One region of the Isoalcanivorax pacificus W11-5 genome, then DNA from elsewhere that is predicted to be linked to it. Evidence: predicted binding sites of a transcription regulator. Region 1 holds the regulator's gene; each other region holds the start of a gene.
The links. Region 1 encodes PhoB, which activates phosphate uptake and scavenging genes when phosphate is short. Its sites were predicted from a motif close to TGTCATANNNNTGTCANA; they were not measured.

Region 1 (4,193 bases):
AGATTTCCACCATTTCGAAATCATCTTTGGAAACGCCGCAATCCGGGCAAACCCAATCATCCGGTACGTCGTCCCAGGCGGTGCCCGGCGCAATGCCTTCGTCCGGCAGGCCCTCGGCTTCGTCATAAATGAAGCCGCACACTACGCATTCCCACTTTCTCATGATCTTTCCTCACGCTTATCCGGGGCTAAGTCACCGGCCGGCGAAGGCAGCCGGGTGACCCGCGAAGGCGCCTAAACTAGCGGCGCCCATATGAAAAATCAATGACATCGGGGCCACAATGCCATTCGCCTCTGGCAACATATGACCCACCCTGATGCGCCGCCGGTTTCTTGCCAAGACCGGGACCCTGGCGCATAGTGCGCGCGGCATCCTCCAGCCGGCCGGAGCCTCTTCCGTGAAGCAGCCGTTTTACCCCAGTCCCATCCTGCCTGCACAGTGCCACTGGCAACCCCTTGGACGCCAGCCCCTGCCCCCGGTGATCGGTGACTGGATCGCCGACAGCGGCTCCCTGACCCGCCGCCTGCGCCAGCATGGCCGCTTCGCCGTGCAGCCGCTGCGCCAACTGATTACCCGGCCCACCGCCACCGAACTGCGCCTGGCCGGCCAGCGCCCGCGCCAGCATGCGCTACTGCGTGAAGTGTTGCTGACGCTCGATGGCGAACCGGTGGTCTTTGCGCGCAGCATGCTGCCACTGCGCTCGCTGCGCGGCGCCAACCGGGTGCTCGGTCATATGGCCCGCCGCTCACTGGGCCTGGAGCTGTTCAAGCCGCCGCAGGCCACGCGGCGCGCCGTCTGGGTCACCTGCCTCGATGGCGCCCGCCTGCCGGTGCCCGGCCTACACGGTCCGGTCTGGGGGCGCGAGTCGCTGTTCGAGAAACGTGGCCAGCCCTGTCTGGTGGCGGAATTCTTCCTGCCGGCGCTGTGGGCACGGCCAGACGTCGCCGGTGGCATGCCCTCCCATCACCGGCGCTGAAGCCCGTGTCCATCGGCGCTATGATGACGCCTTTCACGGACAAGGCAGACCGCTGATGCTTGCTGCGATACAGACCCGCTACCCCGCTCTCTGGCCCTGGATTCAGCTGATGCGCCTGGATCGCCCGATCGGCGCCTTGCTGCTGCTCTGGCCCACGCTCTGGGCGGTCTGGGTGGCCGGCGACGGCACGCCGAGCCTGACCGTGATCCTGGTGTTTATTGCCGGCGTCTGGGTGATGCGCGCCGCCGGCTGTGTGATCAACGACTTTGCCGACCGTGATTTCGACGGCAGCGTGGCCCGCACCCGCGAGCGGCCACTGGCCACCGGCGCCCTGAGCGCGAAACAGGCGCTGCTGCTGTTCGCCGGCCTGCTGGTGCTGGCGCTGTTGCTGTTGATCCCGCTGAACCGCTTCACCTTCTATCTTTCTTTTGGCGGCGCCGGGCTGGCGATCCTGTACCCCTTCATGAAGCGCTTCACCTTCCTGCCGCAACTGTTTCTCGGCGCCGCCTTTGGCTGGGCCATCCCGATGGCGTTTGCGGCCGAGACGGGCAGCCTGCCGGCGGCGGCCTGGCTGATCTTCACCGCCAAGGTGGTGTGGACCGTGGCCTACGACACCCAGTACGCCATGTGCGACCGCGAGGACGACCTCAAGATCGGCATCAAGAGCACCGCCATTCTGTTCGGTGACGCCGACCGGCTGATCATCGGTGTGCTGCAGGCCCTGACACTGTGGCCACTGTGGCTGCTCGGCCGCGGCCTGGATTTCGGCTGGCCCTGGCACCTGGGGCTGGCCGTCGCCGCTGTGCTGTTCGTCTACCAGCAGTGGCTGATCCGTGACCGCGAACCGGCGGCCTGCTTCCGCGCCTTCCTCAATAACCAGTGGGTGGGCCTGGCTATCTTCGCGGGCCTGTGGCTGCAATACCTGCTGCGCTGAATCACCGTGACCGGCCGACAGAAATGTAAAAATTTTTACACTGCGGCCGCTCATATCTCCCAAACCACGCCATTTGCGGGGTTTCACGCTGGCGGGGCCGTCGGCCTGCTGTTGACAGCGGTGGCGGTGTCATATTCTTGTCACTAAACGGCCATCTAATGGGCACCCTAAACCATTAGCGAAAAAACTGACCGCCATGAGCAAACACAAGATCCTGATTGTTGACGACGAGCCGGCGATCCGCGAGATGGTCGCGGTGGCGCTGGAGCTGGCCGACTTTGAAGTGCTGGAAGCGGAAAACGCCCAGCAGGCTCACGAGATCATTGTCGATGCACGCCCGGAGCTGGTGCTGCTCGACTGGATGCTGCCCTCGGTGAGCGGCATCGAACTGGCCCGCCGCCTCAAGCGCGACGAGGGCACCTCGGAAATTCCGATCATCATGCTCACCGCCAAGAGCGAAGAGGACAACAAGATCCAGGGCCTGGACGTCGGCGCGGATGACTACATCACCAAGCCGTTTTCCACCCGCGAACTGATCTCGCGCATCAAGGCCGTGCTGCGCCGCACGTCTGCCGGTGGCGCCGAGAAAGCCATCGAAGTGGAAGGCCTGTGCCTGGACCCGGTCAGCCACCGCATCACCGCCAACGGCGACCCGGTGGACATGGGCCCGACCGAATACCGCCTGCTGGAATTCTTCATGAGCCACCAGGAACGCGCCTACTCCCGCACGCAGCTGCTGGACCAGGTGTGGGGTGCCAACGTGTACGTGGAAGACCGCACCATCGACGTCCACATCCGCCGCCTGCGCAAGGCCCTGTCGCCGTATGATTTCGACCGGTTCATCCAGACCGTGCGCGGCACCGGGTACCGCTTCTCCATCAAGACCCCGCGCGTCGCCTGACGCACGCCGTGGCGGCAGGGTACACTGCGCTGACCGGATGACCTGCCTGGGTCACCGGACAACGTAGCGCGTGCCGATGGTGGAGAAACCGGCTTGAATTTTACTGCGAACACCGAACTGCGCCGTATCGCCCTGCTGCTGGTGATCGGCTTTGCGCTGTCCTGGTATCTTGGCACCCTGTGGCCGGCGGCGCTGTTGCCGATTGCCTACATCGGTTATTCCTTCGGCCAGCTGGTGCGTTTCCATCGCTGGATCATGCGTTACCCCGACGACTGGGAACCCCCGGAGGGCACCGGCGCCTGGGGCGAACTGTTCGACGCCATCTACCGCATGCTGCGCAAGGAATACGCAGCACGCGATGACCTGCAGCAATTGATCAGCCGCGCGGAAAGCTCCGTTACCGCATTGCGCGACGCGGTGGTCGTGGTCGACAAACGCGGCCGGCTGGAATACTGGAACCTGGCCGCCGAACGCCTGCTCGGTTTCCGCGCCCCGCAGGACCGCCGCCAGACGTTCACCAACCTGGTCCGCGACCCGCGCTTTGTCACCTATCTGCAGGCCGGCAATTTCGAACAGCCCATCGATCTGCCATCGCCGCTGGATGACAACGTGCAGCTGGAATACACCATCACCCGCTTCGGTGCCGGCGAATGGCTGGTGCTGGTGCGCGATGTGACACGGCTGCACAACCTGGAACAGATGCGCAAGGACTTCGTCGCCAACGTCAGCCACGAGCTGAAAACACCGCTGACCGTGCTCAAGGGCTACCTGGAAACCCTGATCGATACCATGCCGCCAGAGCAGAAACGCGTGCACCGCGCACTGCTGCAGATGAACCAGCAGAGCCAGCGCATGGAGGCCCTGATCAACGATCTGCTGCTGCTCGCGCGCCTGGAAGGCACCGAGGCCGACAAGCACAACCAGCGCGTGCAGATTGCGCCGATGCTGCGCCGCCTGCGCCAGGATGGCCAGGCCACCGACCCGGAAAAAAACCACGAGTTGCACCTGGAAGTGGACCCGAGCGCCACTGTGTTCGGCGACCCGGCAGAGCTGCAAAGTGCGTTCGGCAACCTGATCACCAACGCGGTGAAGTACACCCCGCAAAACGGTCGCATCGAAATCCGCTGGTGGGAAGATGACCGGGGCGGCCACCTGAGCGTGCATGACAACGGCGTCGGCATCGACCCGCGCCATATCCCGCGCCTGACCGAACGCTTCTACCGCCCGGACTCCAGCCGCGTCACCCAGACCGGCGGCACCGGCCTGGGCCTGGCGATCGTCAAGCACGTACTGATCCGCCACAACGCGCGGCTGGAAATCCAGAGCCAGCCGGGCAAGGGCAGCACCTTTACCTGTCATTTCCCGCCGCACCGGCTGGCGC
Region 2 (4,193 bases), 1.9 Mb from region 1:
GCGGTTGCGTCGTGCCGGCACCGGTCACCGCTGGCAACAAAAAAAAGCCGCATCCGCTTGAATTCGGGGCACAAGACCACAAAATCACTGTCAGAATTCCCCGGCGCGGGTGGCGACCCCATCCGCCCTGCCCCGTGACTATCTTGGAGAGTCTCAGCACATGATGCGCATAGCCCTGTTCCTGCTCACCAACATCGCCGTGCTGGCGGTGGCCAGCGTCGTTCTCAGCCTGCTTGGCGTGAATTCGATTCTGGCGCAGAACGGCGTCGACCTGGATCTGCAGGCCCTGCTGATCTTCAGTGCCGTGTTCGGCTTCGCCGGCTCGCTGATTTCCCTGTTCATGTCCAAGTGGATGGCGAAACGTGCGGCCCGCGTCCAGGTCATCGACCAGCCCCGCACCCAGGCCGAACAGTGGCTGGTGACCACCGTACGCGAGCTGTCCACCAAGGCCGGCATCGGCATGCCGGAGGTGGGTATCTTCCCGGCCCAGCAATCCAACGCCTTTGCCACGGGCTGGAACCGCAATGCCTCACTGGTCGCGGTGTCCGAAGGCATGCTGCAGCGTTTCAGCCGCGACGAAATCCGTGCCGTGCTGGCGCACGAGATCGGCCACGTCGCCAATGGCGACATGGTCACCCTGACACTGGTCCAGGGCGTGGTGAACACCTTCGTGATCTTCTTCTCGCGGGTGATCGGCCATGTGGTCGACCGGGTGGTGTTCAAGACCGAGCGCGGCTACGGGCCGGGCTACTACATCGTGTCCATCGTCGCGCAGATCCTGCTCGGCTTCCTGGCCACCGCCATCGTCATGTGGTTCTCGCGCTTCCGCGAATACCGGGCCGACGCGGCCGGCGCGCAACTGGCCAATCGCCAGAGCATGATCTCCGCGCTGGAACACCTGAAAGCGGAGAGCGGCGTGCCGGACCAGATGCCGGAATCACTGACCGCGTTCGGCATCAACATGGGCCTGCGCCAGGGGCTGAAATCCCTGTTCCATTCGCACCCGCCGCTGGACGACCGTATCGCCGCGCTGCGCGAGCAGCGGCACGGTTGATGCATATGAAAAGGGGAAAGGGCGCCGCTGGCGCCCTTTTCATTCTCCGCTCAGGGCTCGGCCCCGACCGGGTACAACACCTGATCCTCATAACCGCTGACCACGGGCATCCAGCCGGCCAGTGCCCGATCCAGCGCAGCATCGCCGGTATCCACCTGTAACGGCCGCCCCCGCAACGACGCCAGCTTGAGTCGCGTGGCAAGAACATGGAAATGGTCACGTCCGAGCCGGCGGATCACCGCCGGGCTGAACTGCTGGTTGCCGCGCCCGAACAGATGCCCCTGGCCGCCGATCACGGTGATCACCGCACGTGCCGGCGCATCGCCAATCAACGCCAGAATCTCCGTCGCCGTCACATCCGCCGCCACTCGCTCGCCGTTTCTGACCACATCCACGCCCAGCAGCGTATTCGGCAGGCCAAGTTGTGTCATCACCTCGGCCACCGTGGAGCCGGAGCCCATCAGATACCAGGTATCCGGTTCAAGCTGCCCGGCCATCCAGGCCGCCAGTTCCGTGACCTGCATATCCTCGGTTTCACGCCCGCCGCATTTCACCTGCTGCAGCAGACGGCTGTTGTCCGGCACCCGCAGTGTGCCGTAGTAACGTGCCCTGACGATGCCATCGCGGAACGCCTGCTCATCAATATCCCGCACTTCGCCGTCGGTCAGCCCCACCAGCTCGCCGCGCACCAGCGCTCCGAGCAGGCTGCCGGCCGCCTCCGGGTTCACGGCATAGACGCCGGAGTGCATCTTGCAGCCGGCCGGGATCCCCAGCACCGGCAGCCCGGTGCCAAGCGTGTCGTACACATCGCGGGCCGTGCCGTCCCCGCCGGCGAACAGCAGCACGTCGATGCCCTCCGCCGCCAGTGTCCGGACCGCCTCCCGGGTGTCCGGCGGGGTGCTCGGTGAGGACGGCTGGCCCAGCACCTGCGCCGGCACCCCTGCCTCCGCCGCCCAGCGCTCGCCCATCTCGCCACCCCAGGTCAGCAGCCGTACCGGCACGCCACTGTCGCGCAGTGCCGCCAGCGCCCGCACCGCACGCGGCCCGGCCTGTGGCACGGCACCCCGGGACAGCGCCTCGGCCACGGTGTCCGCGCCATCACTGCCCTTGAGTGCCACAGCGCCGCCCAGACCTGCGAGCGGGTTGACCAGCAGCCCGATGCACAGTGGCCGGGGTACCTGTTCTGACATCACCCTGCCTCCTCGGCCGCTACCGGCAAAGCCGCTGTTTTTTGCATAAGAGAGCTACGAAATGCAGTGTTTTTTTCATGAAAGAGTCATATCCGGAAACAATACTTACCTTGGCTGGCAGGCAGCGGACGCGGTAGCGTAGAGGCTGTATCGGTCGCTGACCTGGCCGATCATTTTGACACGCAACCATCAAGGCAGGTGAACCATGAACCGGAAAACCGACACCCAGGCCACACCAGATTGGGAAAAGGATTTCAATGGTGCCGCCCTGATCGATGCACAGGGACGCGAAATCCCGATCACGGAAGATATGGTACAGCAGGCTTGTGCGCATCTGGAGCGCGCCTGGCACTACCCGGCTACTGCGACACAACAACGCCAAGCCGGCTGAGCACGGTCTGCCACACCGGTGCCACCGCGCCGGTGACCCGCAGACCCGCTGTTTCATGACGTACCCGGTACGTCTTTCTTAACTGATCGAAATTCGTGCCCCGCGTGACATCCGTCAGCGGCACCCACGTTTCCCGAGACCCACCCTCCGGCGGCAGGCCCATGGCCTCGCGCAGTAGCCGGTGGTCCTCTTCCGGCCGGTAGGCCGTGCGCAACAGCGCCAGCAGGTCCGCCATGGATGCCACCGGCGCTTCCCACGTCCGGACGGGCGCCTGTTGCGGCATCGCACGTGAGGCATCCACACCCAGCCACTGGCCGAGCGCCCGGTACAACATCCAGGTCCCCCGCACCTTGCCCTCGACACTGTAGCCGGCGATATGCGGCGAACCACGCCACACCGCAGCCAGCAGCGCCGGCGGCACCTGCGGCTCCTGCTCCCACACATCCAGCACCGTCACCGGCCCCTGCCCGGCTTCAAGCCGCGCCAGCAGGGCCCGGTTATCGATCACTGGCCCCCGGCAGGTGTTGATCAGCAATTGCGCGGGGGTCAGCGCTGCCAGCCGGGCGGCATCCAGCAGATGGTGTGTCGGGTGCGGGCCGGCGGTGGTCAATGGCACATGCAGGCTGATCACATCGCAGGCCAGCACCTGTTCAAGTGTCCCGAGCGGCACCGCCGTCTGCGCGCCGGCCTCCACCTGCGGCGGGTCGCTGGCCACCACCGTACAGCCCACTGCCTCCAGCAGGCCGGCCACACTGCGCCCCACATTGCCCAGCCCGACGAGGCCGACGCGCAAACGCTGCAGTGCGCGGCCATTGTCCAGCGCCCAGGCCAGTACCGCCTGCAACACATATTCCGCCACCGCCATCGCATTGCAGCCCGGCGCGTGGGCAAAGCGGATGCCGGCCCGCGCCAGATAATCCAGGTCCACATGATCGGTGCCAATCGTGGCCGAGCCGACAAACCGCACCGACGTGCCGGCCAGCAGCGCTTCGTCCACCCGCGTCACCGAGCGCACCAGCAGCACCTGTGCCCCGGTCAGTGCAGCACGCGGCAGCGGCCGGCCGGGCACGGTGCGCACCTCGCCCAACCCGCTGAACAGTTCCAGCGCAGGCATGTTTTCATCAGCAATGATGGTCGGCACGTTCGTCACAATATTCCTCCGGCGGCAGCGCCGGCCATGATACCGCCCCCGGCAAAAAAGACACCGCTTCGGCATGATCCGGCGATAGCAAGCCCCGATGTTGGCCGCAACGCCCGCCACCGGAAGAAAAGCCTGCACCCACCGGACTTGATTTAAGTCTTTCTTCTCAGTTACAAAGAGGCTTCCGCGACGCAATCGGGGTGGAGACTGCGACGTGGCTCAGATATCAGGAAATAGGTCGTCTCTCGCGGCCAGTGATACATACATAAAAACAGCCTCAGGCCATAACAATGAAAATCCGACACGTACTCATGGTCCTCGCGGCCATGGTGGGTTGTGTGCAAGTTGCCGTTGCCCAGGACGAAGGGCTTTCCCAGCGTATCCAGACTCTCAAGCAAGGTGTGCTCGACCTCAACC
Region 3 (4,193 bases), 1.7 Mb from region 1:
CGGAAGTCTGGTCCTTCGTCAAATCATTATTGCGCTGGGCGTTGCCGGCTTATCTGACTGGCGCCACACCGGTGAACAGCGCGTTGCTGGACAGCCGGCCGCTGGAGCGGCTGTTGTCGCTGGTGATCAATTTCCAGCGCATTGAGCAATCCATCCGGCGCGGTGAACTGGACGCGCTGTCGATCACTGCGTCGTCCTACGCCAACGGTGAGTCGGTCGCTTTCTTCCAGGGGCGGGATGACCTGGAGGAATGGACGCGCGCACGTCGCAAAGGCAAGCGTACCCGGATTGCCTTACCGCACCTGCTGGCGTCCTCGGCGATCCCGATCCTGTTTCCCGCACAAAAAGTCGAGGACCACTATTACGGTGACGGCGCCGTGCGGCAACTGGCGCCGATCAGCCCGGCGCTGCACCTCGGGGCAACCCGGGTGCTGGTGATCGGTGTATCCGGCAATACCTCGGCCGGGCACCAGCGCCAGTTACAGGCCTATCCTTCGATGGCGCAGGTGCTGGGCCATGTACTCAACAGTGTGTTCGTGGACACGCTGGAAGGGGATGTGGAGCGGCTTGAGCGCATCAACGGTACTGTGGCGGCGATTCCGGAAGCCGTGCGCCAGCGCGAAGGCATCGGGCTGAAGCAGGTGGAGGTGCTGAAAATCTATCCGTCGGAGCCGATTGACGAGATCGCCGCTGCGCACCTGCACGAACTGCCGCGCGCGCTGCGCTTCATGCTGCGTGGGTCCGGCGGCACCCGGTCGCCGGGCGCAGCGGCGGTCAGTTACCTGCTGTTCCAGCCAGGATTCTGCCGGCGGCTGATCGAGCTGGGTTACCGCGATGCCACGGCCCGCGAGGCCGAGATTCGTGCCTTTCTGGCGCTGTCAAAGCAGGAACAACAGGCCTGATCCGGCGGTTCATTGCCGGGCGCGCCGGGCTTCGCGGCTGCTGAAATGGGCCATGAAACTGGTCGGGAAATCCGTGATGATGCTGTCCACGCCCAGTGAGGCCAGGCGTTCCGCTTCGTTCAGATCGTTCACCGTCCACACCGAGACATGCAGGCCGCGCCGGCGCGCACGCTCCATCAGCCGGGGGGTGACCAGGCTGTAGTGGGCGATCAGCCAGCGGCAACCCAGCGCCGCAGTGCGCCGGGTCGGTTGCAGGTAGCGGTACTCGCACACGTAGCCGCGCATCACGTCTGGCGCCTGGGTGCCCATCATGCGCAAAAAGCCGGTGTCACTGGACGTGACCACGACCCGGTCATGCATGCCCCGCTCGTGGATCAGCCGCCGCAGATTGTGGGCCAGGCGATTCTGATAGCGTCGGTCATCCCCACCTTTTACTTCGAACTGGAAACCCATCCAGTCCGGGCAATGGTCCACCACCTCGGCCAGCGTCGGGATGCCCACAGGGCTATGCCAGCCCGGCGTGTTGCGGCGCGCGTCCAGCAGGCCCAGCTCCGACTGGGTAAACTGCCGTGCCTTGCCGGAGTGCCAGGTGGTGCGGTCCACATGGGAATCATGCAGCACGATCAACTGACCGTCAGCAGACATGCGTACATCAAGTTCGATGGCCTTGACGCCGGCCTCGACGGCCAGCAGGAAGCCGGCCAGGGTGTTTTCAGGGGCCTCACCGCGAGCGCCGCGGTGGCCGACCATGGCCGGGACAGCAGAGGTAACAGAGGGCATAGGGATCGTCATCAGGGACAGTGTCAGGCGCTACTATGACGAGGGTGTGACATTCCGTCCAGAGGGCGCGTGGCGGCGTTACAAGCTACAAGCTACGAGAAGAAGAGAGTTGGGGCGGGTGTTTCAGGGAGAGGAGGTGGCCTTTTCGCCAGACGGCGCATTTTCCTGCTCCCAAAAAAAAGCCCGCCGGGGGGCGGGTCTGATGCAATGTAACATCAAATATCAGGAAAAGAGCAGCTTAGGCAGAAGTTGCAAAGCTATTCGGTGAAAACAGCCACCGGATGCCAGCCTTTAGGTCGCTTTGTATTGGACCGGTCGACAATGGCCATTTTGTAAATGCTATTTATTCTCAAATAATTCATCGTGTTCTTGTGCGTTGCTGCTGAATGCTTCTGTTATGTTGCCATTGTTCGCCATGTACCAGCGATGTTATCGGTAACGCATCAGGGCATTCACATTCATATTCAGAGCGCACTTTCATGAAGACATCATGGGGATGAATTTGCCGGAACAGGGTTCCGCATCCTGGATGTGCTTCTAATATGGCGCACCATTTTATCTGGCTATTTATCTCGCCATTTATCGCGCTATCCGGCTTTTTCCCGCTTTTTTGCCTTCACAGGCAAGTCGGGCGGGCTGCCTCTTGATCATCTCCGGGCCATTCTTCAGGCATGGTTTCCGATGTTGTGTGCTAGCGTCACCGGACGTTCCGCGATTGTTGTAGCGCAGTAAACCATACCGCAAATTTGTTTTGGCTTGTCATGTCCCGTGAACAAGTGCGCGCTAGATTAGCCAATCAGTGAACACATGAAAACAGAAATTCAAGAAAAGCTGTCTTTCGTCTCATGCCAAAAGATTAGCGTTTCATTGAATAAAAGCAATGGGCAACCGATGAAATAAAACGGGAGAAATTGTTTCATTTTGCCAGGTTGAGAACGAGGTCCCTGTTGCCGGATGAAAACAGATGCGCCGTTTTTGTTTTCCATTAATGTGTCATTCGCCGATGGCACATTAGCCAATAACAGCTCATGATGCGATGGGTGAGCCTGCAGGGAGGCCGGCGAAGGGTGGCAGATACACAGAAGGTCGGGCGGGGCCCGGAGGAAAGAGCGGCCTGTGTTGCGTGGCAGCGGCCACGCCACTCAGGCCTGATGAATACGTTCTTCGATGAACTTGACGAAGTTGCGGGTCTTGGCCGGGAGATTTTTGCGGCTGCCGTAGATGATGTAGAAATCCATGTTGGGTACGGTATAGCCCTCGAGCAACGTCACCAGCTTGCCGGTGCGCAGTTCGTTCTTGACGTCCCATTCGCTCTTGATGGCAATGCCGTAGCCGGACAGGACCCAGTTGCGCAGCGTCTCGCTGTTGTCCGTGATCAGGCTGCCCGTGACGCGCACCATTTCCCGGTGGTTCGGGCCGCACAGTGGCCAGAGATCACGAAACGAGCCATAGGAATCCAGGATCAGACACTCGTGCTTTTTCAGGTCGGACGGCTTGCGGATCGGCGAGCGGCCTTCCAGGTACTCTGGGGACGCGCAGACAAAGCAACGATTCTTCAGCAGCCGCTTGGCGATCATGGTGGAATCCGAGGGCTGGCCAATGGCGATGGCCACATCAAAGCCTTCACGGATGAAATCGATCTGCTTGTCGCCGAGATAGAGCTGCACCACCAGCTCAGGATTGTTGCGCGAAAATTCGGCGATCAGGGAAGCGATACGGCTTTTGCCCAGGCCAACGGTGGAGGCGACCTTCAATGTGCCTTTGGCGTTGTCACCGGCGCGCGAGACGGAGGAGGTGGCTTCTTCAAGATCGTCCAGAATCACCAGCAGCTTGTGATAGAGGATCTTGCCTTCTTCGGTCAGGCTCATCGCACGCGAACTGCGATTGAGCAGCCGTACCCCGATCTCTTCTTCGAGGCGGGCCAGGCGCTTGCTGATCGATGCCGGCGACAGTCCCAGGCGACGTCCCGCGCCGGAGATCGTGCCCGCTTTGACCACGCCCACAAATATGCTCAGGTCTGTAATTGAGTTCATGCGACCATGACCCTTATTTTGAAATGTAGCTTTTATTTATTCTGTGTTTTCAATTGTTCACTGACTCACCTGTTTTTACGCTGAACCGGACTGCACGTCCGTTATTCTGTTTTGACATCAGGTTCAGGGATGCGAGGTGAACACGCTGTTACCTTGAGTAATTATATAAACAGGCATTCATCAACTGTATAGCGGTACAGGTACTGCCGTCACGGACCGGCTGTCAGTAATACCCGTCCGTGGCAGTCTTGCCAAGGCAGGCAGACTGCCATCGGACCATGGCATATTGCCATTACATCTTGTTTTTGCACAGATATTTTTGGCGTATCTGGAACGTAAAAGGGGCCGCTGAGTATGTGTGAAACCGTTTTCAAAATAAAGGAAAAGCTACTTTTCCCATAATTTGCATAAACAACTCAGCCTGATTTCTGTTGCCTGATTGCGAGATGTTATTTGCGTCATGCGCCATCAGAAGTAA
Region 4 (4,193 bases), 2.0 Mb from region 1:
GCCTCGAACAGGTACGGCAGCCTGATGCCTTTGACCAGGATGCGGTGGCCAACACATTGCGCACCCGGCTTGGCTACCGCTCCGGCGAATGGGCAGGCTGGCGCTTGCAGGCGGAGTTCGATCAGGTTGCCTGGCTGTTCGATGACCGTTTCAACAGCACCCGCAACGGCCAGAGTACCTTCCCGACGGTGGCTGATCCGAAGGGCGCTGATCTCAACCAGTTTGCGTTGCATTGGCAACCGGATGAACAGCTGGCGCTGACGCTCGGGCGGCAGCGGCTGCAACTGGATAACCAGCGCTTTGTCGGCGCGGTGGGCTGGCGCCAGAACGAACAGACATTCGATGCGGTGAGCCTGCGTTACCGGATGCCGGCGGCACTCACCTGGCACTACGCCTGGCTGGGGCACATCCGGCGCGTGTTCGGCCCGGAAGAGGGCGCGCCACCTGCCGTACTCGACAGCAACAGCCATCTGCTGAATGCGCGCCTGCTGGCCGGGCCGGTGACGCTGGTCGGCTATGGTTATGCGCTGGCCTTCGACAATGCACCGGCGCTGTCGAGCCTGACCGCCGGCCTGCGGGCGCAGGCCTCCCCGGTGTCGGGCGACTGGCGTTTTCCGCTGACAGCGGAGGCGGCGCGCCAGCGCGATCACGACGACAACCCGCAACGCTACCGCGCCGATTACCTGCTGCTGGAAGCGGGTGCCGGCTGGCGCGGCTATCTGTTGACGCTTGGCCAGGAGCGGCTGGGCGCCGACCGGGATGCCGGTGTGGCGTTGCAGACCCCGCTGGCGACCTTGCACGCGTTTCAGGGCTTCACCGATGTGTTCCTGACGACGCCACCGGCGGGCCTGGTGGATCAGTATGTGCGCGTTGCAGTGCCCACCGGGGCGGTGCAGTGGACGCTCGGCGCGCACCGCTTTGAGGCGGCCACGGGCGACGCGGCGTATGGCCGCGAGTGGAATCTGTCCGCCGGCTGGCAGGCGCGTGACTGGCTGCATCTGCTGGTGAAGGCGGCTGACTACCAGGCGCGTGAATTTTCCGTCGATACGCGCAAATTATGGCTGCAGGCCACGCTGAATTTCTGATCGCTGCGTACGGCGTCATGGCTTTGTAAATTCGTCGGCAGCCGTCGCTGAATGTGGCGCAGCATTTGCAGTGCTTCAGGTCATGCTGGCCAATGACGGCCGCAGGAAAACTGACGGGAGGACAGGGATGCGCGACAACGACATGACGTCCGATGTGATCAGTGGCTGGCAGGACATCTGTAGCGTGACCGATATCGTGCTCGATGGCGGTATTGCCGTGCAGGTGAACGGCCAGCCGGTGGCGGTCTTTCACACCGTGGATGGCTTTTTTGCGGTCAGCAACCGTGACCCGTTTTCCCAGCGCAATGTGCTCTGGCAAGGTCGCGTTGGCGAAATTCGCGGCAAGCTGGTGGTGGCGGTGCCGGGCAGCGACCGGCATTTCTGCCTGCGCACCGGCATCTGCCTGGAGGACATGACGCAGGCGTTATCAACCTGGCCGGTCACCGTCCGCGACGGGCGGCTGCTGGTGTCGCGGCACGCCCGCGCAGCCTGATAGCCGGTGGCTCAATAGCGCGGTGGCGCCAGCGGCTGCGAGGCCGGCGGATGCTCACAGCCGGCCTGGCAGCGCCAGTCCGGTGCCAGGCCAAAGCGCAGCGTGCTGGTGGTGATGGTGCTGCTGCCGCTGAACACGAACATCACCGCCCAGATACCCTGCAGCGCGATCAGCACGCCGGGATGCCACAGGCCGGCGAGTCCAGCGCCGAGGTCTGCAGCCATGCCGGTATGCATCGGCAGCGCGAGGGTAATGCCGATGCCCCAGCCACAGGCAATCAGGGCCATCACCTGGTAGGCAGAGATCTGTTTGCTGCCGCCGCGATAATCGGCGCGGAGTGTTTCCGAATACAGCCGCCAGAGCTGGCTGCCCACCAGCGCAATGCCGAACGCCAGTTCAAACTGCTGATGGAAAAACAGTATTGCGCAGGCAATGGCGAGCAGGGTGTACAGCGAGCAGGTGATCGCCTGGATCGGGATCACGGCACGGCCTTCCATGCCGCCGGCAAAGGCGATTTTCTTGGTTTCCCCTTCAAACACCTGGGCGTAGCGCTGTGCCAGTGCGCGCAGTGTGGCAGGGCTTTCATCCACCGCCTTGCCGTAACAGCAACCGAAACTGATGCAGGCCAGCCGCCCGACGCCTTCGCCGATCACGTAGGCAATGGCCATGGCGGCCAGCATCGGCAACACCGGCAACGAGGTGCCAAACCATGCCTGGGCGCGTGTATCCAGCCACCAGAGCAGGATCGGCGCCACGATGATGCCGACGAAGCTGGCGCCACCGACGGTGAAACCGTGGCGGTTTTTTTCCACCACCACGGCGATCAGCTTTGCGGCCGGCAGGCACAGCGCGAGCACCACCACGGTGAGCAACAGGGTCAGGCCGAGGTCGGCGCCCACCGCCGAGGTCAGCAGGATGAAGGTCGCCACCGCGATGGCGCCGGCACAGGCGGTAAAGAAACCGTAAAAGGTCAGGTTGCGGCCACGCCAGTGGCCCTGCGCGTCGCGGCCCAGCGGCAGCACCGCGATAAACTGCCAGCGCGCGCGGGGCAGGATGCGAAACAGCCATTGGTAAAGCAGGGCGAATGCGGCGCCGATACAGAGCAGGAACAGATCGGCCAGTGCGGTCTGCGTCATGAGTCACCTCCGTCAAAGCCGTGTGATGCTGCGCAGAGCGTCGCCGCTGCCGCCGTCGCTTTGGTGACAGGCCGGTGAAGTGTTTATGACAGGCGTCAGCCGGGCAGTTGCTGGCGTAGTTACTGTAGCGCCTGGCACGGCTGGGCATGGCGATGACCGAGTTCGATCCATGAATCCAGCATCAGTCGTGTCTGTGGCGCCAGTTTGCGAAAATGCTGGGCGAGAAACGGCGCCAGCGGCATCGGGCTGAACACCGGCAGCAGCCGGGTCAGCGCATGCAGCAACAGGCCACGGGGCAGCGGGCGGCCAACGCCGTGATCCAGATAATGCGCACTGATACGCAGGGCTTCATCGGCACCGCGTGCCGCCAGACCAAGTTGTGCGGATCGCCGCAGCGCCTGCAACGACCAGTCGCAGTGCTCCAGCGCCGCCGCCGATGGAGTCAGCAAGGCGTTCACACGCGCGGCGAGCCAGGGCAGGTCGCGGCTGGTCAGTGCCGGCAGGCCACCGGCGCGCAACAGCCGGGCCAGGTCGCGCCCGGCCGGACAACGCTGCACCACCGCGCCGGTGGCCGGCAGGTACCAGGCGGTGCCGGCGGGCAGGTCGGTAAAGGGCTGTGGCGTACGGAATGCAGAAAAGGTCACCATGCCCTGCAGAATCGGGCCTGCGTAGTACTGGCGCAGGCGCGTGCGATCACGCACGTCCGGGGTCCAGCTCACTACCTGGGTGGCGTTGCCCAGCGCCTGCAGCTGTTCGCCGAGCCAGCCATCCAGCAATGCCTGCGAGGGCAGGCAAAGCCAGAACTGGTCCGGGCGCCGGGGCAGTTCTTTCAGGTGGGTCACGCTGGGCAGGTGCACTGTCACGCTCTCTGGCGCGTGACGCCGGCGCAGGCGGTGCAGGGCGTGTGCATGTGGCGGGCTGCCGGGACGGCGCAGCAGCACTGGCTGCACGCCGGCCCGTTGCAAATGGGTGGCGAACACGGTGGCGGTGGCGCCCTGGCCGGCAATCAGGATATGACGTGGCCGCATAGCATGCGTTCTCGATGGCCGGTGCGGGACGCCCCCGGGTTATTATTTTTCCCGGTATAGTGTTGTAGCTTTTGTGACAGCGCCAGCATTCTCTGCCGAGTGGTGCTTTCAGGGTGGGGTTGGCGGATAAGCCGTAAACAGGCGTGCGTAAACTGTGCACGTCGTCAGGGGAAGGAAGACAGCATGGAACGGGTGGATACGCTGGTGATCGGCAGCGGTTTTGGCGGTGCCGTGATGGCGCTGCGGCTGGCCGAGAAGGGGGCGAAGGTGGTGGTGCTGGAGCGCGGACGACGCTGGGCACCGTCGGATTATCCCAGTGTCAGTGGCCGGCACTGGCTGTGGGATGAAGACGAACCGGAAAAGCAGAACGGCTGGATTGATTTCCGCTATTTCGGCGATATGAGCGTGGCGGTGGGGGCGGCGGTCGGTGGCGGATCTTTGATCTATGCCA

Region 2: S7S_RS07525 (ATP-NAD kinase family protein) is a predicted target of PhoB. The motif match lies at 2,318-2,335, and genes of this name have one in related genera.
Region 3: S7S_RS10120 (glycerophosphodiester phosphodiesterase) is a predicted target of PhoB. The motif match lies at 1,717-1,734, and genes of this name have one in related genera.
Region 4: S7S_RS08825 (prolipoprotein diacylglyceryl transferase family protein) is a predicted target of PhoB. The motif match lies at 2,788-2,805, and genes of this name have one in related genera.

What each region holds. Positions count from the first base shown of each region.
Region 1 covers NZ_CP004387.1:3,954,303-3,958,495, forward strand. The annotation lists gene rd (rubredoxin) at 1-163, opposite strand, end outside; gene S7S_RS17800 (chorismate--pyruvate lyase family protein) at 399-977, shown strand; gene ubiA (4-hydroxybenzoate octaprenyltransferase) at 1,033-1,911, shown strand; gene phoB (phosphate regulon transcriptional regulator PhoB) at 2,108-2,812, shown strand; gene phoR (phosphate regulon sensor histidine kinase PhoR) at 2,906-4,193, shown strand, end outside.
Region 2 covers NZ_CP004387.1:1,667,576-1,671,768, reverse strand. The annotation lists gene htpX (protease HtpX) at 161-1,054, shown strand; gene S7S_RS07525 (ATP-NAD kinase family protein) at 1,105-2,244, opposite strand; gene S7S_RS07520 (PA1571 family protein) at 2,450-2,635, shown strand; gene S7S_RS07515 (4-phosphoerythronate dehydrogenase) at 2,604-3,785, opposite strand; gene S7S_RS07510 (hypothetical protein) at 4,067-4,193, shown strand, end outside.
Region 3 covers NZ_CP004387.1:2,229,993-2,234,185, reverse strand. The annotation lists gene S7S_RS10125 (patatin-like phospholipase family protein) at 1-902, shown strand, start outside; gene S7S_RS10120 (glycerophosphodiester phosphodiesterase) at 912-1,694, opposite strand; gene S7S_RS10115 (LysR family transcriptional regulator) at 2,825-3,715, opposite strand.
Region 4 covers NZ_CP004387.1:1,962,414-1,966,606, forward strand. The annotation lists gene S7S_RS08815 (alginate export family protein) at 1-1,085, shown strand, start outside; gene nirD (nitrite reductase small subunit NirD) at 1,213-1,578, shown strand; gene S7S_RS08825 (prolipoprotein diacylglyceryl transferase family protein) at 1,590-2,714, opposite strand; gene S7S_RS08830 (ketopantoate reductase family protein) at 2,834-3,742, opposite strand; gene S7S_RS08835 (GMC oxidoreductase) at 3,926-4,193, shown strand, end outside.